DNA from 2 places in the Microbacterium sp. Z11_20 genome. Region 2 is predicted to be linked to the other one. Evidence: predicted binding sites of a transcription regulator. Region 2 holds the regulator's gene; the other holds the start of a gene.
What was found. The regulator LexA, encoded in region 2, represses DNA repair genes until DNA is damaged. The targets are predictions, from matches to a motif close to TCGAACANNTGTTCGA.
Positions count from the first base shown of each region.

Region 1: the regulator LexA is predicted to act here: its motif matches at 6,106-6,121, upstream of AC2DFQ_RS11270 (Rv2578c family radical SAM protein).

Region 1 is NZ_JBXVOQ010000004.1:171,152-181,987, forward strand. It holds gene AC2DFQ_RS11245 (ABC transporter ATP-binding protein) at 1-1,255, shown strand, start outside; gene AC2DFQ_RS11250 (energy-coupling factor transporter transmembrane component T) at 1,252-2,067, shown strand; gene AC2DFQ_RS11255 (LCP family protein) at 2,148-3,416, shown strand; gene AC2DFQ_RS11260 (acyl-CoA dehydrogenase family protein) at 3,499-4,662, opposite strand; gene AC2DFQ_RS11265 (M15 family metallopeptidase) at 4,919-6,022, opposite strand; gene AC2DFQ_RS11270 (Rv2578c family radical SAM protein) at 6,130-7,233, shown strand; gene AC2DFQ_RS11275 (DEAD/DEAH box helicase) at 7,337-9,931, opposite strand; gene AC2DFQ_RS11280 (aldose 1-epimerase family protein) at 10,195-10,836, shown strand, end outside.
Region 2 is NZ_JBXVOQ010000001.1:264,224-275,059, reverse strand. It holds gene AC2DFQ_RS01290 (TrmH family RNA methyltransferase) at 1-453, opposite strand, end outside; gene rplT (50S ribosomal protein L20) at 562-945, opposite strand; gene rpmI (50S ribosomal protein L35) at 975-1,169, opposite strand; gene infC (translation initiation factor IF-3) at 1,219-1,935, opposite strand; gene AC2DFQ_RS01270 (DUF1844 domain-containing protein) at 2,107-2,511, shown strand; gene AC2DFQ_RS01265 (SseB family protein) at 2,689-3,459, opposite strand; gene priA (bifunctional 1-(5-phosphoribosyl)-5-((5-phosphoribosylamino)methylideneamino)imidazole-4-carboxamide isomerase/phosphoribosylanthranilate isomerase PriA) at 3,443-4,189, opposite strand; gene hisH (imidazole glycerol phosphate synthase subunit HisH) at 4,236-4,886, opposite strand; gene hisB (imidazoleglycerol-phosphate dehydratase HisB) at 4,883-5,497, opposite strand; gene AC2DFQ_RS01245 (histidinol-phosphate transaminase) at 5,494-6,579, opposite strand; gene AC2DFQ_RS01240 (LysM peptidoglycan-binding domain-containing protein) at 6,609-6,959, opposite strand; gene lexA (transcriptional repressor LexA) at 7,212-7,892, shown strand; gene metE (5-methyltetrahydropteroyltriglutamate--homocysteine S-methyltransferase) at 7,979-10,306, opposite strand; gene AC2DFQ_RS01225 (methylenetetrahydrofolate reductase) at 10,303-10,836, opposite strand, start outside.

The sequences.
Region 1 (10,836 bases), on a different contig from region 2:
CGAGGAGGTCTACGCGACACTGGCGGACGTCGTCGCCGCCGGCGATCGCGCGATCGTCCTGATCGAGCACAACCTCGACTCCGCCGTGGGGCTGGTGGACCGCGTCGTCGTGCTCGATGCCGACGGCCGGCTCGTCATCGACGGACCGGTGGATGCGGTGTTCCGCGAGCGCGCCGAGGAGCTCCACGCGAGCGGGGTCTGGCTGCCGACGTCCACCCTGGCGGCGCTCCGCCTCCGCCGCGCGGGGTACCGCCTCGACCCCCTGCCACTGACCCCTGCCGAGCTGCGCACCGCACTCGAGCGGACGCCCGCGCCCGCCGCATCCGCCCCACCGGGCCCGCTCGGGCGGGCCGGCCGGGTGCGGGAGGACACCGCTCCGGATGGGCGGGACGCGACGGATCCGGCCGCTTCCGCGAGGGTGCGACCGGCAGGTGGCGAGGAGCCGGTCGTCCGGGTGCGCGGGCTCACGCTCATCCGGGGCCGCGGGCGCTCCCGCACGACCGTGCTCGAGGGCATCGACCTGGATGTCGCCGCCGGCGAGTTCGTCGCCGTCGTCGGGGAGAACGGCGCCGGGAAGACCAGCCTCGTGCAGGCGATCGCGGGCGTCCTCCGCCCGCCGCGGGGGACGGTGCACCTGAACGGGCTCGACGTCGCCCGCACCGATGCCCGCACCCTCGCAGCCCACGTCGGCTTCGTCTTCCAGAACCCCGAGCACCAGTTCATCGCGCCCACCGTCTTCGACGAGATCGCGCACGGGCTGCGGATGCAGCGCCTCCCCGACGAGATCGTGCGCGAGCGGACGCACGACCTCCTGCGCCGCTTCGCACTGACCCGCCACGCGCGCACGCACCCGTTCCTCTTGTCGGGCGGGCAGAAGCGGCGCCTGTCGGTGGGCACCGCGGTGGTGGCCGGAGCGCGCACCCTGGTGCTCGACGAGCCGACATTCGGGCAGGATCGGGCGCGCGCGGACGAACTGATGGCGCTGCTGGAAGATCTCCGCGGCGGCGGCACGACCATCGTCGTCGTCAGCCACGACATGCAGCTCGTCACCGACCATGCCGACCGCGCGGTCGTGCTCTCCGGCGGGCGGATGCTGGCATCCGCGGCCACGTCCGCGGTGTTCGCCGACGACGCGCTGCTCCGCCGCGCAGGCCTGCGCCCGCCACCCCTGCGCGTGGCGCTGGCGGATCTGACGCAGCATCCCGAGCTCAGCGGTGCGACGCGTCTGAGCGACCTTCCCGGGGGGCGCGCGTGAGCTCGGTCGCCGACCCCTTCGCCACGGCCGCGGCGGGCCGGGGCCTGCGGTTCCTCCCCGCTCTCAACCCGCTCGCCAAGCTCGCCGGGCCAGCGCCGGCGATGGTGCTCCTCGTCTTCGTGCGCGATCTGGGGACGCCCCTGACCTTCCTGGTGCTCGCCTGCGGGGTGCTGCTCGTCGGCGCGCGGTGGTCGGCCCGAAGAGCGGCAGCCGTCTTCCTCGCGTTCCCGGCGGCCATCGCCGCGGTCGGGGCCGGTTTCTCCCTCTGGGCCGACGTCGACCGCGTCGACCGGTCGGTCACCCTCTCGCAGCTGGGCCCATGGACCCTCTACGCCGGCGCCCTCGACGTCGGCTTCGCCACGGCGCTGCGCCTGGGCGCGATCATCGCCCTCGCCCTCATCGCCGGGATGACGACCGCCGGGCCGGACCTCGTCCGTTCGCTCGTGCAGCAGCTGCACGTGCCCTACCGGATCGGGTACACCGCACTCGCGGCATTCCGTTTCGTGCCGCGCTTCGGCTCGGAGCTCGACGTCATCCGCCAGGCGCACAGGGTGCGCGGACGACGCCGCGGCCGAGGCCCGTTCGCCGCTCTCGCGCGGTGGGCGGGGTACCTCATACCGCTCCTGGCCGGCGCGATCCGTCACGCGGAGCGGGTCGCGCTCGCGATGGATGCCCGCGCCTTCGGCGCGTACCCCGATCGCACCGAGCGCCACGTCGTGCCGTTCCGTGCGCGCGATGTCGTCTTCGTCGCGGCGGCGTGGATGCTCTCGGCCGCCGTGTTCTGGTACTTCCGGCCCTGGCAGGCGGGCTGAACCGACCCGATATCCCCGGATCGGCCGAGGCCGTTGCCTAGAATCGGGCCGATGCCTCGACCGGCGTCGAAAGGGGAGCCATGGTGCGGCGACGCAGAACAGTGGCCCGGCACGCCCGGCTGCGTTCCCCCAGCATCGCCGGTCAGCTCCTCACCCTCGTCGCCGTGGCGGTCGCGGTGGTGCTGGTGGCGACAGCGGGCACGATCGGGTACGCGACCTACGACCTGGCCGCCAGCTTCACCGAGGACGCGGTCGAACTCCAGGACCAGCCCGCGCCGCCCCCCGACATCGGCGAGATCGAGGGCGGGGTGAACCTGCTCCTCACCGGCATCGACGCGTGCGAGCCCGAGTACGCCCACCTCTTCGGGGCCCGCTGCACCGGGCCGGATGCATCCAGCACCCTCAACGACGTCAACATCCTGCTGCACATCTCCGACGACCCACGGCGGGTGACGGTGGTCTCCTTCCCGCGCGACCTCGTCCTGCCGTCGCCGGGGTGCACGCGGGTGGACGGATCGACGTGGCCCGGCGGATCCGTGCAGATCAACGAGCTGTTCGACATCGGCGGGCTCAACTGCGTGGTCGATACCGTGTCCGACATCAGCGACCAGGACATCCAGTTCGCCGCGACGGTGACCTTCGGCGGCGTCATCGAGATCACCGACGCGGTCGGCGGGGTCGAGGTGTGCCTCGCCCGGGGGATGCGCGACCGCAACACCGGCATCGATTGGCCGGCCGGTCCGCGCACCATCCAGGGGATGGAGGCGCTGCAGTTCCTGCGCACCCGCTACGGCGTCGGGGGCAGCGACCTCGCCCGCATCAGCAACCAGCAGCAGTACATGTCGCGGCTGGCCCGGAAGCTCGTGAGCGAGGAGGTGCTCACCGACCCCGCCACGATGTACCGGCTGGCCTCGAGCGCCCTGCGCAGCGTCGATCCCTCGACGAGCCTGACAAATCCGCTCACGCTCGTGCAGATCGCCCTGGCCGTGCGCGACGTGCCGTTCGAGGAGATCGTGTTCGTGCAGTACCCGACGAACGCCGCGCCCGGCGACCCGAACCGCGTCGTACCGAACTACGCCGCCGCGGAGCCGCTGTGGCAGGCGCTCGCCGACAACCGGCCGATCGCGCTCACGGGCGAGGTCGGCGCCAACGACGGCGTCGTCGAGGTGGCACCCCAGGAACCGGCCGAAACCCCCGCGCCCGACCCCACGGTCACGACGCCCGACCCCACGGTCACGACGCCCGCTCCGCCGGCGGACCCCGGGGACGAGGCGGTCGAGCTCCCCCCGAGCATCACGGGGTCCACGGCGGCCCAGGAGACCTGCTCGGCCGGCAACCTCTCCCGCTAACCACCGGTCGACTCGCCAACAAACGTCGCGAATCTCGGCGATTCCGCGCGTTTGTTGGCGAGTCGACGGGGGGACGAGGAGCTCAGCGGCGGCCGGCGAGCTGGCGGCCGACGATCTCGCGCATGATCTCGTTCGTGCCGCCGTAGATGCGGTGCACCCGGGCGTCGAGGTAGGCGCGGGCGATCGGGTACTCGGTGATGTACCCGTAGCCGCCGTGCAGCTGCACGCACGTGTCGAGCACCTCGCCCTCACGCTCGGTCGTCCAGAACTTGACCTTCGCCGCTTCCTCGGGCGTGAGCTTGCCCTCGCCGTAGAGCGCGATGGCCCGGTCGACATACGCCCACTGCACGTCGACGGTGGTCGCGACATCCGCGAGCCGGAACCGCGTGTTCTGGAAGTCGATGACCGGCGTGCCGAACGCCTCCCGGCTCTTCACGTATTCCAGCGTCCAGACGAGGCCCGCTTCGGATGCGGCCGCGGCGGCGACACCGATCGAGAGGCGCTCGAGCGGCAGGTTGCGCATCAGCTGGATGAAGCCGTGCCCTTCCTGCCCGCCGATGAGGTTCTCCTCCGGGACGAACACGTCCGTGAAGGACAGCTCCGCGGTGTCGTGGCCCTGGAAGCCCATCTTGTGCAGCTTCTTGCCGTGCTCGAAGCCCGCCATGCCATTCTCGATCAGCAGCAGGCTGAACGCATCCGGCCGGTTGCCCTCCCCCGTCTTGACGAAGGTGACGACGAGGTCGGCGGTCTTGCCGCTGGAGATGAACGTCTTGGCGCCGTTGACGAGGTATCCGCCGTCGACCTTCTTCGCGGTCGTGGTCACCCCGCGGAGGTCGCTGCCGGTGCCGGGCTCGGTCATGGCGAGCGCGCCGATCACTTCGCCGGTCGCCATTCCCGGGAGCCACTTCTGCTGCTGCTGCGGCGTGCCGAAGTGCGCGAGATACGGCACGGCGAGGTCGTCCTGGATGCCGAAGGCACCGGCGAGCGAGCCGGCGCCCGCCTTGAGGATCTCCTCCATGACGATCGTGCGGAACCGGTAGTCCTGCAGCATCCCGGCGCCGCCGAACTCCTCCGGCACCGACAGTCCGATGAGGCCGGACTGCCCCGCCGCGAGCATCGTGGCTCGGTCGATCTCGCCCTCCGCGTCCCAGCGCTCGCGCGCCTGGTTGCTGACGTAGCGCTTGATGAATTCGCGAACGACCTCGCGGAACGCCTCGTGGTCTTCGTCGTAGATGTCGCGGTCCATGCCGACTCCTCTCCGCTCCGAGTGGATGCTGCGGGCCATGGCCGATCGACCAGGCAGCGCGAGCGAGTCTAGGTCAGCACGCGGTCGCTCGCGCGTTCGCTGTCCGGAACCGCATCCCACCTCTCGTGACACCGCGTGCCGCGTTGGAGGTTGGCGCCAGGTGCGCCCTCCGTCGAGTGCACGGCATCCTGCCGAACGCACGACCTGTGCACGCCGATACGCCGTGCACTGGGCACCACGTCGTGCAGTCGCGGAGTTACTGCGCGTAGCCCGGTGCGGCGGGCAGTCCGAAGAACTCCTCCAGCGTCGTCCATCCGCCGTCGTGGTAGGCGCGCGCCAAGTCGGTTCCGATGTAGCGCAGGTGCCACGGCTCCGGCGCGTAGCCGGTCACGTCGGTGCGCCCCTCGGTATAGCGGACGATCCAGCCGTACTCCCATGCGTGCTCCGCGAGCCAGGCGCCCTGCGGCGTCGCGGCGAGGTCGTCGATCGTTCCGCAGACCTCGGCGCACGGGAGCACGTCCACGGTGAGACCCGACTGGTGCTCGCTGAACCCGGGGCGAGCGCTCACGAGGTCGGCGCCCTCGACGCCGCGGTCGGCGACATGCCCGGCGTAGGTGGACTCCTGCGTCGTGAACGAGCGGTACGCGCTCTCCAGCGCGACCTCACCGGCTCCGGCATCCGCGGCCGCGCGCACGAGCGCCGTCAGCGCAGCCGCCGCATCCCGCCGCAGGTCGCTTCCCACGAGGCCCCGGACCCCCTCCGGCTGCACCAGGGGCGCGGGAACGGCATCGATCGGCGCGTACGGCCGCTGCTTGTTGACCACCACCCACACGCGTGCGGGATCGTCCAGGCGGATGCAGGGAGCCGTGCCCGCCGCGACCGCCGCGCGGAACGGCTCTGGACCGCCGGTGGCGGCGATCGTCGCGGCATCGTCCCCGGCCGCGAGCGCCCCGAGGAGCGCGGGCTGCTCGCAGAGCGTTCCGGCAGCGGTGACCTCGGCCGCCTGCTCGGGGACGGGCAGGCCCTCGGGCGGAAGGGCGAGGATGCGGGCGTTCACGTTCACGCTCACGCTCTCGCTCGGGACGGGGGCGGGCGTGGCACGGGCGGCGGGAGAAGAGTGGCTGATCGGGGACGACATGGCCGGCGGGGCCGTCGTCGCCACCGTGGCCCCCGTCGCCACCGTCGCGGCCGTCGCCCCGGCGACGAGGATCACGGCTCCGGCTGCGGCAACGGCCATCCGCGGTCCGAGGCGCCGACGGCGCGCGTGGCGAGCGATCGGAGTGGGCGCGCCCGCGGCAGCGCGCTGCGCCGCCTCGCGCAGTGCGCGCCGCGTGAAAGCGTGCGGTTCGGGTTCCGTCACCGCTCCATTGTCCCCCGCGGCGGCGCGCGTGCCATCAGGCCGCTGACGTGTTCGACCTGGGACCGGTACGTCTTGACACAGGTTCGTATATCTGTTCCCATTAAGGCATGAGATGGCAAGGGCAGCAGTTGGGCGTGGATGACCCCGCTGCCCTTCCCGGCATGGAGCGGATGGACGGCCTTGTGCGCTCCGTGACCACGCCCGAGTTCACCGGCATGACGTTCCACGAGGTGCTCTGCAAGACCGCGCTCAACCGGGTGCCCGGAGCATCCGCCATGCCCTTCGACTGGACGGTCAACCCGTACCGGGGATGCAGCCATGCGTGCACGTACTGCTTTGCTCGTGGCACGCACGAGTACCTCGACCTCGATGCCGGCAGCGACTTCGACTCGCAGATCGTCGTGAAGGTGAACGTCGCCGATGTGCTGCGCACCGAGCTTCGCCGCGGATCCTGGTCGCGCGAGCCGGTGATGCTGGGGACCAACACCGACCCGTATCAGCGCGCCGAGGGCCGGTACCGGCTCATGCCCCAGATCGCCTCCGCCCTCACCGAGTCGGGCACGCCGTTCTCGATCCTCACCAAGGGCTCGTTGCTGCGGCGCGATCTGCCGCTGCTGACGGAGGCGGCGGCCTCCGTGCGCGTGTCGCTGGCGATGTCGATCGCGGTCTTCGACGATGCGCTGCAGAAGTCGATCGAGCCGGGGACGCCGACCGCACAGGCACGCCTGGACACCGTCCGGGCTGCCACCGAGGCGGGCTTCCGCGTCACGGTGTTCCTCATGCCGGTCATGCCCCACCTCACCGACTCCGTCGCCGCGCTCGACGACGCACTCCGCCGCATCCGCGAGGCGGGAGCGGCGCGCGTCATCTACGGAGCCCTGCACCTGCGCCCGGGCGTGAAGCCCTGGTTCTTCACCTGGCTCGAGCGCGAGCACCCCGAGCTGGTCTCGTCCTATCGCGGTCTCTACCCCGGAGCCGCCGCGCAGGCGCCCAAGCCGTATCGCACGTGGCTCGCCAAGCGCGTGCGCCCGCTCCTGCGGGTGCACGGCCTGAATGGGCGGGATGAGGACGAGCATCCGCGCGCGCGTGCCACGCCCGGCCTCGCCGACCGCACCCCCGGTGCGTCCGATCCGGGTTCACTCCGCGGACTCGGACCCATCAGGACGACACGGCCGCGCGTGGCCCCGGCGAGCGAGCCGACCCTGTTCTGACGCCGGGCCCCGGAAACCGCGAAACCGCACCCTGCCGACGAAGCAGCGACATAATGTCGCCGTCTCGTCGGCCGGATGCGGTCTCGCGGAGTGGCTGCTCCGATCAGGCGGGGGCGTCGCCGGTCCGCGCGGGCACGGCGGGCTCCTCGTCGAGGAGCTCGGTCCGCTCAGCGGCGGCCTCGGGCTCCTCAGGCGCGGCCGCGGGAGACTCGGGCGCCTCAGCGGAGAGCTCGGACTCCTCAGCGGAGACCTCGGTCGCCTCAGCGGAGAGCTCGGGCTCCTCAGCGGAGACCTCGGTCAGCTCGGGCTCCTCAGCGGCGAACTCGGGCTCCTCAGCGGAGACCTCGGTCACCTCGGGCTCCTCAGCGGCAGCCTCGGGCTCCTCGGCGAACTCCGTCGCCGCGGGCTCGGACACCTGGCGCGGTGCCGGCACGGCAGGCTCGGCCACCTCGGCCGTGATGCCGAGACGGATGTCCTCGAGGAGGTCGTCGCCGACGCGCACGTCGTCGAAGGGCGCCTGAATCTCCGCACGCTGCAGCATCTCGGTCATGCGCCGGCGGCGCTGGCGCGGGATGAGCGTCACGACGGTACCCGCGCGCCCCGCGCGACCGGTGCGGCCCGAGCGGTGCAGGTACGTCTTGTACTCGTCCGGGGCGTCGGCCTGGATCACGAGGTCGATGTCGTCGACGTGGATGCCGCGGGCCGCGACATCCGTCGCCACCAGGACGTTGACGCGGCCCGAGGTGAGCCGCTCGAGGTTGCGCGTGCGCTTGGCCTGGTTGAGATCGCCATGCAGCGCGACGGCTGAGATGCCGGCGTCGTCGAACTGCTCGGCGAGCATCTCGGCGTAGGCGCGCGTGCGGGCGAAGACCAGGGTCTTGCCGTCGCGGTCGACGAGCGAGGTGAGGATCTCGGCCTTGTCGCGGTGGTCGATGACGAGGATGCGGTGGTCGATGGTGCTCGACTCCTGCGTCTCGCCGGCGACCTCGTACACCGCGGGATCCACGAGGAACTCGTCCACGAGGGCTGCGACCTCACGGTCGAGCGTCGCCGAGAACATCAGCTTCTGTGCACCGTCCTGCACCAGGCGGAGGATGCGCTGAATCGGCTCGAGGAATCCGAGCTCGCTCATGTGGTCGGCCTCGTCGAGCACGACGATGCGCACCTCGGAGAGGTCGAGCTTGCCCTGGCGGATGAGGTCTTCGATACGCCCGGGGGTTCCGATGATGATGTCGACACCCTTGCGGAGCGCACCCACCTGGCGCGCCTGGGGCACGCCGCCGTAGATCTGCGTCGTGAACAGGCCGACGCTGCGAGCGATGGGCTGGATGGTGCGGTCGATCTGCAGGGCGAGCTCGCGCGTCGGAGCGAGGATGAGCGCCTGCGGCAGGCGAGCGAAGGCACGCTTCTGACCGGCCTGCGAGCGAAGAAGGCTCTCGACCAGGGGCGCACCGAAGGCGATCGTCTTGCCCGAGCCCGTGCGCCCACGTGCGAGCACGTCACGGCCCTCGAGGATCGGGGCGACTGTAGCTGCCTGGATCGGGAACGGCGTGGCCGCACCGAGGTCGGCGAGCGTGCGGACGATGTTGTCGCCCAGTCCGAGGCTCGTGAACGTCACATCCGAGCTCTCCTGCGTCTGGACGGCCTCGGCCTGCAGCTTCTCGTGCACGACGTCGACGTGCTGCTCGTGCGCCTTCGACGCGGTCTCCGACTTCCAATCCGAGCGGTTCGGTCCGGCGTCGCGGCGCGGGCGATCGTCGAAGGAGCGGGCCGGGCGGTCATCGCGACGCGGGCGGTCATCGAACGAACGCGCCGGGCGGTCGTTGAACGTCCGCGCGGGACGGTCATCGCGTGCCGGACGGTCGTTGAACGTCCGCGCCGGACGGTCATCGCGTGCCGGACGGTCGTTGAAGGAACGCGCCGGACGGTCATCCCGCGCCGGACGATCGTTGAAGGAACGCGCCAAACGGTCATCCCGCGCCGGACGGTCATCGCGACGCGGGCGGTCATCGAACGAACGCGCCGGGCGGTCGTTGAAGGAACGCGCCGGACGGTCATCGCGTGCCGGACGGTCGCCGAACGACCGCGCAGGACGGTCATCACGGGCCGGACGGTCGCCGAACGAACGAGCGGGACGGTCATCCCGGCGGGGGCGGTCGTCGAAGGAACGCGCCGGACGGTCGTTGTAGGGCCGTGCGGGACGGTCATCGCGCGCCGGGCGGTCGCTGGACGTGCGCTCCGGACGGTCATCCCGAGTGGGACGGTCGTTGGTGCGCGCGGGACGGTCGTTGTACGGCCGTGCGGGACGGTCATCGCGGGCCGGGCGGTCATCGAACGAACGCGCGGGGCGGTCGAAAGACCGAGCGGGGCGGTCGTCGTACGAACGTGCCGGGCGGTCGTCGAAGGAGCGACGCGGGCGGTCGTCGAACGAACGGGCCGGACGCTCGCCCGAGCGGATGCCGCGTGCCTCGTCGCGCCCGGCGCGCTCCTGCGCGGTCCAGCGGCGCTTCGGCTCTGCCGCGCCCGCCTCGGCGGGGCGATGGCCGCGGTGGTTGGGGCTCTTGGTCCCGGGCTTGGACGCCGCGGGGCGCGCGTCGTCGGGGCGGCGCTTGCGGTCCTGGTACGACGGCTTGTCGCCGTAACGGGGCTCGAAATTCTTGGCGGGGCGGCCGCCGGCCGGGTTCTTGCTTTTCGGCATGGGGATCTTCCTGGGTTGTATTCGCGCAAACAGCACGCGCCGTGCACGCGGCACGGCACAAACCCGGACATCCGTCGGCCGGGGCCATTAACTCTGATGATCGTCGGAGCGGATTCGCTCCTCCCATCGGCCCCTTGGACTCACAAACCCATCCGCGCACAGCGCGGTGTCCAAAGCCGACTCATCAACGCTAGCGCACCCACCTGGGAAGGTGCCCGACGCGCCGCCCACGGCGTGTACGCCGCGGGCCATACCCTGGGCGTATGACGTGGCTCCCCGCAGATCCGACGGGGCGACGGTTCCGCCTCACGACGGACACGGCGACGGCCGAGGTCGCCCAGGTCGGCGCCGCCCTGCGCGCCCTCACCGTGGGCGGCGTGGACCTCGTGCCGCGGTATCGCGACGACATCCCCACGCCGGCCGCGTCGGGGATCGTGCTGGTGCCGTGGCCGAACCGCGTCCGCGACGGCCGGTGGACGCAGCGCGGCGTGACCCGTCAGCTCGCGATCAGCGAACCTGCGCTCGGCAATGCCAGCCACGGCCTGCTCCGCTTCGCCCCCTACCGGGCGGAAGAGGAGGCGACAGATCGCGTCACCCTCTGTGCCGACATCTTTCCGCAGACCGGCTACCCCTTCACTCTGCAGACGCGCGTCACGTACACCCTCACCGACGACGGGATCACCGTCCACCATGATGTGCGCAACGCCGGCGCCGATGACGCCCCGGTCGCCGTCGGCGCACACCCTTTCCTTCAGATCGGCACCGCGAACACCGCCGATCTCGTGCTGCGCTCCTCCGGCGCCACGCGCGTGCTGACCGACGATCGGAAGCTCCCTGTGGGCGAGGCGCCCGTGGATGCGGCGACCGACCTGAGGGAGGGCCGCCGCGTCGGCGACCTCGATCTC
Region 2 (10,836 bases):
GTCGACCGTGCGACCGGTGAGGACGATCGCGTCGGCCCCGGCGGCGTCGGCGGCGCGGATGATCGTGCCCAGGTTCCCCGGGTCGCGGACCTCCTCGCAGATCGCGACCAGGCGAGGGGAGTCCGCGAAGACGTCCTTCAACGCCGTCGGTGACTGCTGCGCGACGGCCACGATGCCCTGCGGGGTCACGGTGTCGGCCATCGCGTCGAGCACGTCCTCGGTCGTGAACTGGATGTCCAGACCGGCCGCGCGCGCGGCATCCCGGACGTCACCGTGCCGCTCCATCGCCGACGGTGTCGCGAACAGTTCCAGCACCGTGGCCGGCACATAGGCGAGGGCCTCGCGGGCGGCTTGGGGGCCTTCGAGGAGGAAGAGCCCCGTCTCCTGGCGCGCGCTGCGCTTACTCAGTTTCGCGACCGCGCGAACGCGCGGCGAGCGGGGGTTCTCCAGCACACCCTCAGTGTATGGGGACGCCTGCTCCCCGCCGACCACCGACGCCCGGGAGAACGTGAAAAAGGGGCGCCCTCCGAAGAGGACGCCCCTTTGACGTGGATGCGAGATTTACGCGGTCTTCGCGGCGTTCACGTCGCCGGGCAGCGCGTTCTTCGCGGTGGCGACGAGCGACGCGAACGTCGCCGGCTCGTTCACCGCGAGCTCGGCGAGCATGCGACGGTCGACCTGCACGCCGGCGAGCCCGAGACCCTGGATGAAGCGGTTGTACGTGATGCCGTTCGCGCGGGCAGCGGCGTTGATGCGCTGGATCCACAGGCGGCGGAAGTCGCCCTTGCGCTTGCGACGGTCGCGGTAGGCGTAGACGAGGGAGTGGGTGACCTGCTCCTTCGCCTTGCGGTACAGGCGCGAACGCTGTCCGCGGTAGCCGGACGCGCGCTCGAGGATGACGCGACGCTTCTTGTGGGCGTTGACGGCCCGCTTGACTCTAGCCATTTCTTCTATTTCCTAACGTGCGACGGCGCTCAGATGCCGAGGAGCTTCTTGGCGACCTTCGCGTCGCCCTTGGCGAGGACCTGGTCCTGCGACAGGCGACGGGTGCGCTTGGTGGGCTTGCCTTCGAAGTTGTGACGGAGTCCCGCCTGCTGCTTCATGATCTTGCCGCTTCCGGTGACCTTGAAACGCTTCTTGGCACCCGAGTGGGTCTTCTGCTTCGGCATGTGTCTTCCTTCGTTGTCTTTCCCGCTCGGGCGGGCGTAGTGGGGGGCCTCAGTCGGCCGCGGCCTCGGTGGACCGGGCCTGGTCGGCCGTGTCCTCGTCGTCGGCGTGTCCGTCGCCACGGGCGGCCGCACGAGCGGCTTCCCTGTTGGCGGTGCGCTGTGCGTTCTGCTCGGCTTTGGCCTCGGACTTGTTCTTGTGCGGGGCCACGACCATGACCATGTTGCGTCCGTCGATGGTCGGGTTGGATTCGACGGTGCCGAATTCTGCGACGTCTTCGGCGAACTTGCGTAGGAGGCGCACTCCCTGCTCGGGCCGTGACTGCTCGCGACCGCGGAACAGGATCATGGCCTTCACCTTGTCGCCGGCCTGCAGGAAGCCTTCGGCGCGCTTGAGTTTGGTTATGTAGTCGTGTGCCTCGATCTTCAGGCGGAACCGCACCTCCTTGAGGACGGTGTTCGCCTGGTTGCGACGCGCTTCCTTGGCCTTCTGCGCAGCCTCGTACTTGAACTTCCCGTAATCCATGATCTTGACCACGGGGGGTTTCGAGTTCGGGGCCACCTCGACGAGATCGAGGTCGGCCTCTTGGGCCAGGCGCAGCGCCACCTCGATGCGGACGACGCCGACCTGCTCACCCGCGGGCCCGACGAGGCGGACCTCGGGGACGCGGATGCGATCGTTGGTGCGGGGATCGCTGATATGGAACTCCTCTTCTGCGGATGTCAGCCACCGCGCCGCAGGTGCGGCGGGAGCGGAAGAGGAATACACGCCACCCGGCACGACGTTTTCAACGCCGGCTTCTCGCACCCGAACAGCCCCGCAGAACGGGACGGAGTGCGTGGACCCGGTAGCCTGGAGCGGCGAACGGGTGGGATGGAATCCTCTTTCGTCCGAAGCAGAACGCTCCGGAGCCCGCCAAAGTCTACCAGAGAGAACCCTGTGCACACGATCCCCGACAGCGAACCCACCCCTGACCCGGATGCCGAGCGTCTGGCCCGCTGGGAAGAGCAGGAGCGCGTCGCCGCATCCGCTTCTCGTGACATCGCCGACGTACCGGCGGTCGAGGTCATCACCACCACGGCCGTCCACCTGCTGAGCGCCGCTGCGGTCAAGGTCGGTCTGGCCGATGACCCCGAGAACCAGACCGACCTCGACGAGGCGCGGAAGGTCATCAACGCGCTGGCCGGACTGGTCACCGCCGGAGCGCCGGAGATCAGCGACATGCACGCCCGGTCACTCCGCGACGGCCTGCGCTCGGTGCAGCTGGCCTTCCGCGAGGCCTCGGTCATCCCCGACCCCATCGGCAAGGGGCCGGGCGAGAAGTGGACGGGACCCGTCACCTGACTCGGCCGGGCTCCTAGCTCTCGGCTCCCAGCACCGCTCCACGCGCCGGATAACGAGGAAATCACGGAAATCGAGGGTGGCTGGAGCCGAACCGGACCTCGATTCGCGAGAACTCCTCGATTTCCGGGTACGCGGCTGCGGGCACGGGAGCGGCTGCAAGAGCGGACCCCGTGAAGGCTAGGAGGAGCGGTGGAGTTTCACCGTGAGGGAGTCCACCAGCACGGCGATGCGATCGTCGGCGGCCCAGCGGCGTGCGACGCGCGCCAGCACGGCGTCCAGCTCCTCCTGGTCGAGGCCCTGCATCAGGTGCAGATGGACGACGAGTTCGGGGCCGCGCAGCCGGGACGACGGGTCTCCGGGCTCGACCGCGAGGTCCAGCACGGCGAGCTCTCCGGAGATGCTCTCCTGAAGCCCCGTGAACACGTCCGCCGACAGATGACTCGGCTCCCACGCCAGACCCTGCCCGATCGCCCACACCGCCGGTCGCCGCAGCACGAACTCCGTCTCGGACCCTGGGTCGATCACGATCAGATCCGTGTCATCGGATGCGGCGGCCAGCGCCGTGCGCACTCCGTCGGCCGGCACCGGTCGCGCCGACGCATCCCACCTCCCCATCGCCCCCACGGAGGAGAAGACCGGGAGCACTTTGCGGCCGTCGGGGGCGGCGACGGTCACGATCGACAGCTCCTGCGTCTTGTCGACGGTCAGCCCGTGCGCGCCGACACCGGAGTCGCCCTTCTCGGCGATCAGCGGAATGAGCAGACGCGCGTGGCGGTAGGCGTCGACGACGGCGACCGCATCCCCGCCGCCCGCGCGGAACGCCGTCAGCGCCGCGAGCAACGACGGGTCGGCCGACCCGTCATCGCCGGAGTGAGGGTTCGCTTCGAACCGGCGCCCCTCCCATGGCACGCCCGCCGAATCGGCGCCGGGGTCAGGCTCCGGCGACATCCAGCGCCTCGGCCAGCGTGAAGGCACCGGCGTACAGGGCTTTGCCGACGATGGCGCCCTCGACCCCGAGCGGCACCAGTTCGCGGAGGGCGACGATGTCATCCAGGCTCGAGACGCCGCCGGAGGCGACGATCGGTTTCGGGGTACGGGAGGCCATCTCTCGAAGCAGCTCGAGATTGGGGCCCTTCAGCGTGCCGTCCTTGGTCACATCGGTCACGACGTATCGGCTGCATCCGGCGTCCTCCAGCCGGTCCAGCACCGTCCACAGATCGCCGCCGTCGCGCGTCCACCCGCGGGCGGCGAGGGTCGTGCCGCGCACGTCCAGCCCCACGGCGATGACATCTCCGTAGCGGCCGATCACATCGGCCGCCCATTCGGGGTTCTCCAGGGCCGCCGTGCCCAGGTTGATGCGCGCGGCACCGCTGTCCAGCGCCGCCTGGAGCGACTTGTCGTCGCGGATGCCGCCGGATAGCTCGACCTGGACGCCCCGGACCTGCCTGATCACCTTGCGGAGGATCCCCGCGTTGCTCCCCCGACCGAACGCCGCATCCAGGTCGACGAGGTGGATCCATCGGGCACCCTGTCGCGCCCACTCGGCGGCGGCATCCACGGGGTCGCCGTAGCTGGTCTCCGTGCCTGCCTCGCCCTGGGTCAGGCGCACGGCCTTCCCTCCGGCGATGTCGACGGCGGGCAGAAGGATCAGCTCGGGGCTGGACGCGAAATCGTTCATGGTTCCTCGTGCGTACGGACGGCGGGCGCCCGCGCTGGGCACAAGCTCAGAGAGTAGCCCCGCGGAGGCCGCCGATCCAATTGGACAGCAGCTTGATGCCCGCCTCGCCCGACTTCTCCGGGTGGAACTGCGTGGCTGCCAGCGGGCCGTTCTCCACCGCAGCGAGGAACGGCGTGCCGTAGGTGGACCAGGTGAGCGTGGGCGAGGGGAAGGGCGGCATGGCCTCGAGCTGCCACTGCTGGGCGGCGAAGGAGTGGACGAAGTAGAAGCGCTCCGATTCGATTCCCGAGAACAGCCGCGAGCCTGCGCCGGCATCGACGGTGTTCCACCCCATGTGCGGGAGCACCGGAGCATCCAGCTCGCTGACGACGCCGGGCCACTCCCCCAGCCCCTCGGTGTCGATGCCGCGTTCGACCCCGCGACCGAACAGCACCTGCATGCCCACGCAGATCCCGAGAACGGGGCGTCCGCCGGCCAGGCGTCGTTCGATGAGGTGGTCTCCGCGACTCTCCCGGAGCGCCTCCATGACCGCGTGGAAGGCGCCGACGCCGGGAACGAGCAGACCATCGGCGTCGCGGATGAGCCCGGGGTCATCCGTCAGACGCGCGTCGGCACCCGCGGCGGCGAGGGCCTTGACGGCCGAGTGGACATTGCCCGAGCCGTAATCCAGGACCGCGACGAGAGGTCGGTCCGTCACAGCGCGCCCTTCGTGCTCGGGATGCCCTCCACGAGGGGATCGACGGCCTTCGCCTGGCGGAACGCTCGCGCGAACGCCTTGTACTCGGCCTCCGCGATGTGGTGGGCGTCGCGGCCCTCGAGCACGCGGACGTGCACGGTGAGTCCCGCGTGGAAGGCGAGGGCCTCGAACGTGTGCCGGACGAGGGAGCCGGTGAAGTGGCCGCCGATGAGGTGGTATTCGAAACCGGCCGGCTCGCCGCTGTGAACGAGGTAGGGGCGACCGCTGATGTCGACCACGGCCTGCACGAGCGCCTCGTCCAGCGGCACGAGGGCGTCACCGAACCGCGTGATGCCGGCCTTGTCCCCGAGGGCCTGCCCGATGGCGTCGCCCAGCACGATCGCAACGTCTTCCACCGTGTGGTGGGCGTCGATGTGCGTATCCCCCGTCGCGCGCACCGACAGGTCGGTCAACGAGTGCTTCGCGAAGGCGGTGAGGAGGTGGTCGTAGAAGGGCACGCTGGTGGAGATGGAACTGCGACCCGTGCCGTCGAGGTCGAGCTCGAGCTCGACGCTCGACTCGCTCGTGGCCCGTCGCAGAGCAGCGGTGCGCGGCGCGCCGGTTCCGGTCATACCTTCGATCCTACCGAGGCCAGCGCGTCGAGGAACGATGTGGTCTCCTCCTCCGTGCCCGCCGTCACGCGCAGCGTGTGCGCAATGCCGACGTCGCGGATGAGGACTCCTCGGTCATAGAGCGCGTTCCAGGTCGCTGACGGGTCATCCACCCCACCGAAGAGGACGAAGTTCGTCGCCGACTCGTACGGCGTGTAGCCCAGTGCGGACAGGGTCGCGCCGATCCGGTCGCGCTGGAGGATGATGTCATCGACCATCCCGAGCATCGTCGACGCGTGACCGAGCGCCGCCACGGCCGCCGCCTGCGTGAGAGCGCTCAGGTGGTACGGCAGGCGGACGAGCCGCAGCGCGTCGATGAGCGCCGGATCCGCCGCGAGATACCCCACGCGTGCGCCCGCGAAGGCGAAGGCCTTGCTCATGGTGCGCGAGACCACCAGCCGCTCGCGCCCCGGCAGCAACGACAGAGCGGAGCGGCCTTCTCGAGCCGCGAACTCCTGGTACGCCTCGTCCACGATGACGATGCCGTCGGTGGCGTCGTAGACGGCCGAGACGACATCGAGCCCGAGAGGCGTGCCGGTGGGATTGTTCGGAGCACACAGGAACACCACATCCGGCCGCGCGCGGGCCACCTGCTCTGCGGCCGATTCGGGCGAGACGCTGAAGTCGTGCGCCCGTTCCCCGGCGACCCACTGCGCTCCGGTGCCCCGGGTGAGGAGGGGATACATCGAATAGGTGGGGGCGAAGCTGAAGGCGGTACGCCCGGGCCCGGCGAAGGCCTGCAGGAGATGCTGCAGCACCTCGTTCGAGCCGTTGCCCGCCCAGATCTGGTCGGGGGTCAGCCCGTGCCCGAGGTAATCCGCGAACGCCTCGCGCAGTGCCGTGAACTCCCGATCGGGGTACCTGTTCACGTCCCGCAGTGCCCGGGCGAGGGAGTCGAGGATGTCGTCGGCGACCTCTTGCGGAACCGGATGCGTGTTCTCGTTGACGTTCAGGGCGATGGGAAGCGGGGCCTGCGGGGCCCCGTACGGCACCATCCCCCGCAGATCGTCGCGCAGGGGGAGATCGTCCAACCGGGTCGTCATTCTCCCCATGCTACGGCGAGAGGTCTCCCCTACGAGGTCGGGGCGTACTCCGCGGGGATGGCCAGGCGCTGCCCGGCGGACACCGCCGAGGAGTCCAGCATGTTGAGCCGCGAGATCGCGTCGACGACGTCGCGGGGATCGGCGCCGGGGGCGACGTCCTGTGCGATCGACCACAGCGACTCCCCCGACATGACGGTGATCTCGGCGAAGCTCCCTGCAGGCGTCCCGGCGTCACCGGATGCCAGGGCGGCCCCGCCCCCCAGGACCGCGAGGGTGATCGCGATCACGGCCGGCAGCGCCGCGACGGATGCGAGCACTCGGCGGCCGCGCGCGGTCAGGCGCAGACGGGTGGTCGGTGCGACGCTCGCGATGGTGGCCATGGTTCCTCCTCTGGGGGAAGATTCGCATCCGGCTCTCGGCCGGGAGGGCCGGATGCGAATCTGTCTTCCGAATCTATCTTCGATATACTGCGCGTGTCAAACATCCCGGGATCGGACATCGATCGGATGCGACACGCGCAGCGCAGCCGCACGCGAGGCCCGATACCGGATACGGTTTCGACAACGGAAGACCATCACGGACCTCCGACATTCGAAGACCGGTGCCATCGCGGGCACGGAGGGAGCACGAGAATGACCGACGCGACCGCTCGGGACAAGCCGCAGACGCGGCGACGCAAGAGCCTCAGCGACAAGCAGCTCGCGATCCTCGAGGTCATCCAGCGTTCGATCGCGCGGCACGGTTATCCGCCGAGCATGCGCGAGATCGGCGACGCGGTGGGGCTGAAATCGCTGTCCAGCGTGACGCACCAGCTCAACCAGCTGGAGCTCAGTGGTTATCTGCGCCGCGACCCGGGAAAGACCCGGGCCATGGAAGTCCTGATCGATCTGCCCGGGACCGCCGCCGAGAACCCCGCCGACACGGCACCGCCGCTCGGTGACGCGGCCATGGTGCCCCTCGTCGGCCGCATCGCCGCCGGGGTGCCGATCACCGCCGATCAGCAGGTCGAGGAGATCTTCCCGCTGCCCCGTCAGCTGGTCGGCAAGGGCGACCTGTTCATGCTGAAGGTGTCGGGCGACTCGATGATCGACGCGGCGATCTGCGACGGGGACTGGGTGGTCATCCGCTCGCAGTCCACCGCCGAGAACGGCGAGATCGTCGCGGCGATGCTCGAGGGCGAAGCCACCGTGAAGACGTTCCGCCGACGTGATGGTCACACGTGGCTGCTCCCGCGCAACTCGGCGTTCGAGCCGATCCTCGGCGACCACGCCGTCGTCCTCGGTCGCGTCGTGGCGGTGCTGCGCGCCGTCTGACCCTCCCCTCACACCGCGACAAACAACATTCCGGCCCAGAAGTCACGCGCCGCGTGGTTTGTGGGCCGGAATGTCGTTTCTCGGCGTCAGGCGACCGGCGCGGACACCCGCTCACGCGTCCGACGGGTCGCCTGGATGATGTTGCGGAGCGATGCGACGGTCTCGTCGTACCCGCGCGTCTTCAACCCGCAGTCGGGATTCACCCACACCTGGCGCACGGGAAGCTCGGCGACCGCGCGGTCAAGCAGCTCGGCGATCTCGTCCACCGACGGCACGCGCGGCGAGTGGATGTCGTAGACGCCCGGGCCGATGCCGTGCGCGAACCCGGACGTGCGGATGTCGCCGATCACCTCGCCGCGGCTGCGCGCGGCCTCGATCGAGGTGACATCCGCATCCAGAGCCGCGATCGCGTCGATGACCACCGCGAACTCCGAGTAACACAGGTGCGTGTGCACCTGTGTGGCGGTGCCGGCGCCCGCCGTGGCGAGCCGGAAGGATCCGACCGACCAGTCGAGGTATGCCGGCTGAGCGTCGCGTCGCAACGGGAGCAGTTCGCGAAGCGCCGGCTCATCCACCTGGATGACTCCGATCCCGGCCTCCTCGAGGTCGCGGATCTCGTCCCGGAGGGCCAGGGCCACCTGATTGGCCGTCTCCCCCAGCGGCTGGTCGTCGCGGACGAACGACCACGCGAGGATCGTGACCGGACCCGTCAGCATGCCCTTCACCGGCAGCGCCGTGAGCGACTGCGCATACGTCGCCCACCGCACCGTGATCGGTGCCGGCCGCGATACGTCGCCCCACAGGATCGACGGGCGCGTGGCCCGCGAACCGTACGACTGCACCCAGCCGTTGCGGGTGACCGCGAAGCCGTCGAGGTTCTCCGCGAAGTACTGCACCATGTCGTTGCGCTCGGGTTCCCCGTGGACGAGCACGTCGAGCCCGAGCTCCTCCTGCAGCGCGATGACGCGGGCGATCTCCTCGCGAAGGAACCCCTCGTAGGCAGCCTCATCGATTTCGCCCCGCGTGAACCGCGCCCGCGCGCGGCGGATCTCACCGGTCTGGGGGAACGACCCGATCGTCGTGGCGGGAAGGACCGGCAGATGCAGCGCCTCCCGCTGCGCCGCCTCACGCGCGGCGTAGGCGTCGCGGGCGAAGTCGGCCGCGGTGAGCGCCGCGGCGCGGGCGCGCACCGAGCCGTCGGCGACGCCGGGCGCGTGCGATCGGTCATCCAGCGCGGCGGATGCCGCCGCCACGTCGGCAGCGATCGCATCGGAACCCTCCTCGATGCCGCGGGCGAGGATGGCGACCTGGCCGATCTTCTGGTCGGCGAAGGCGAGCCACGGCACCAGCCGGGGGTCGAGGTCTGTCTCGTCCTCGACATCGTGCGGAACATGCTGCAGGGACGTGGATGTTGCGGCGGCAACGGCTGCCGGGCCGAGCTCCGCGAGCGCATCCAGGCGCGCCCATCCCACGCCGAGGTCGCCCCGCCAGACGTTCCGCCCGTCGATGACACCCCCCACGAGCGTCTTGCCGGCCAGCCCGTCGACGACAGGGGGCACGGCGCCGCGCGTGAGGTCGAGGGCGATCGCCTCCACCGGCGCGGCTGCCAGCGCCGTCCACGCAGCATCGCTCAGCTGAGCGTAGGGCGCCGCCACCAGGATCGCGGGGCGTACGGATGCCCCGCCCAGCACCGCATACGCGCGTTCGGCCGCTGCCGCCAGGGTCGCCGCATCCTCCGGCAGGCTCTCGCTCACGAGGGCCGGCTCATCCAGCTGCACCCACTCGGCGCCCGCCGCACGCAGCGACGAGAGGAGTTCGACATACACCGGCAGGAGGTCCTCGAGGCGGTCGAGCGGACGGAAGCCGTGCGGTGAGCCCTCCGCGGCCTTGGCCAGTGCCAACAGCGTCACCGGCCCGACGACCACCGGCCGCGTCGTGTAACCGTCGGCTCGGGCCTCGGCCACGAGGCGGGCGTAGTGGTCGCTGGAGAGCGCGAACACGGTGCCGGGCGAGATCTCGGGCACCAGGTAGTGATAGTTGGTGTCGAACCACTTCGTCATCTCCAGGGGCGGATGCTCCCCCGCGCCCCGTGCCGCGGTGAAGGAGGCCGCGAGGGGAACGGCGCCGTCGGCCTCCCGCAGCTGCGCGAAACGCTCCGGCAGCGCCCCGACCGTGACGGCGGCGTCGAGGACCTGGTCGTAGTACGAGAACGACTCGGGGATCGCCGAGTCGGTGCGTCCGAGCCCCAGCGCCGCGAGCCTCGCGCGGGTGGCGCGGCGGAGCGCCGCGGCCCGCGCCTCCAGCTCGCCCTGGTCGATGGTGCCGCTCCAGTACGCCTCGACGGCGTGCTTGAGCTCGCGCCGGCGGCCGATCCGGGGGTAACCGAGGATCGTACCGGTGGGGAATGCGGTCATCTCGTCGTCTCCTTGTGCGGGGTGAGGACACCGGCCTCGCGGAGCACCGCGAGCACCGTGTCGTGATTGTTGACGGCATAGAGGTGGACGCCGGGAGCGCCCCCGTCGACCACGTCGGCGAGGAGGGCGGCCGCGTGGGCGATTCCCACCAGACGCCGTCCCGCCACCGTCGGCTCGACCTCGAGGTCGATCGCCAGCTCCGCCGGCAGCTCCTCTCCGGTGAGGTCGAGCACGCGCCGGAGGCGTGAAGGTGAGGTGATCGGCATGATGCCGGGAAGGATCGGGATCGTCACCCCGGCTGCGCGGGCACGCGAGACGAACCCGAGATAGTCGTCGGCGTGGAAGAACAGCTGGGTGATCGCCAGCGTCGCGCCGGCGGCCTCCTTGGCCAGCAGCGCGTCGATGTGCTCGCGGGGATGCCGCGAACGCGGGTGTCCGCGGGGAAAGGCGGCCACGGCGATCTGCACGTGCGGGCGTCGGTCCACGCGTGCGGCGCCGGGGAGCCCGGGGATGCCCGCCTCCGTGTACGG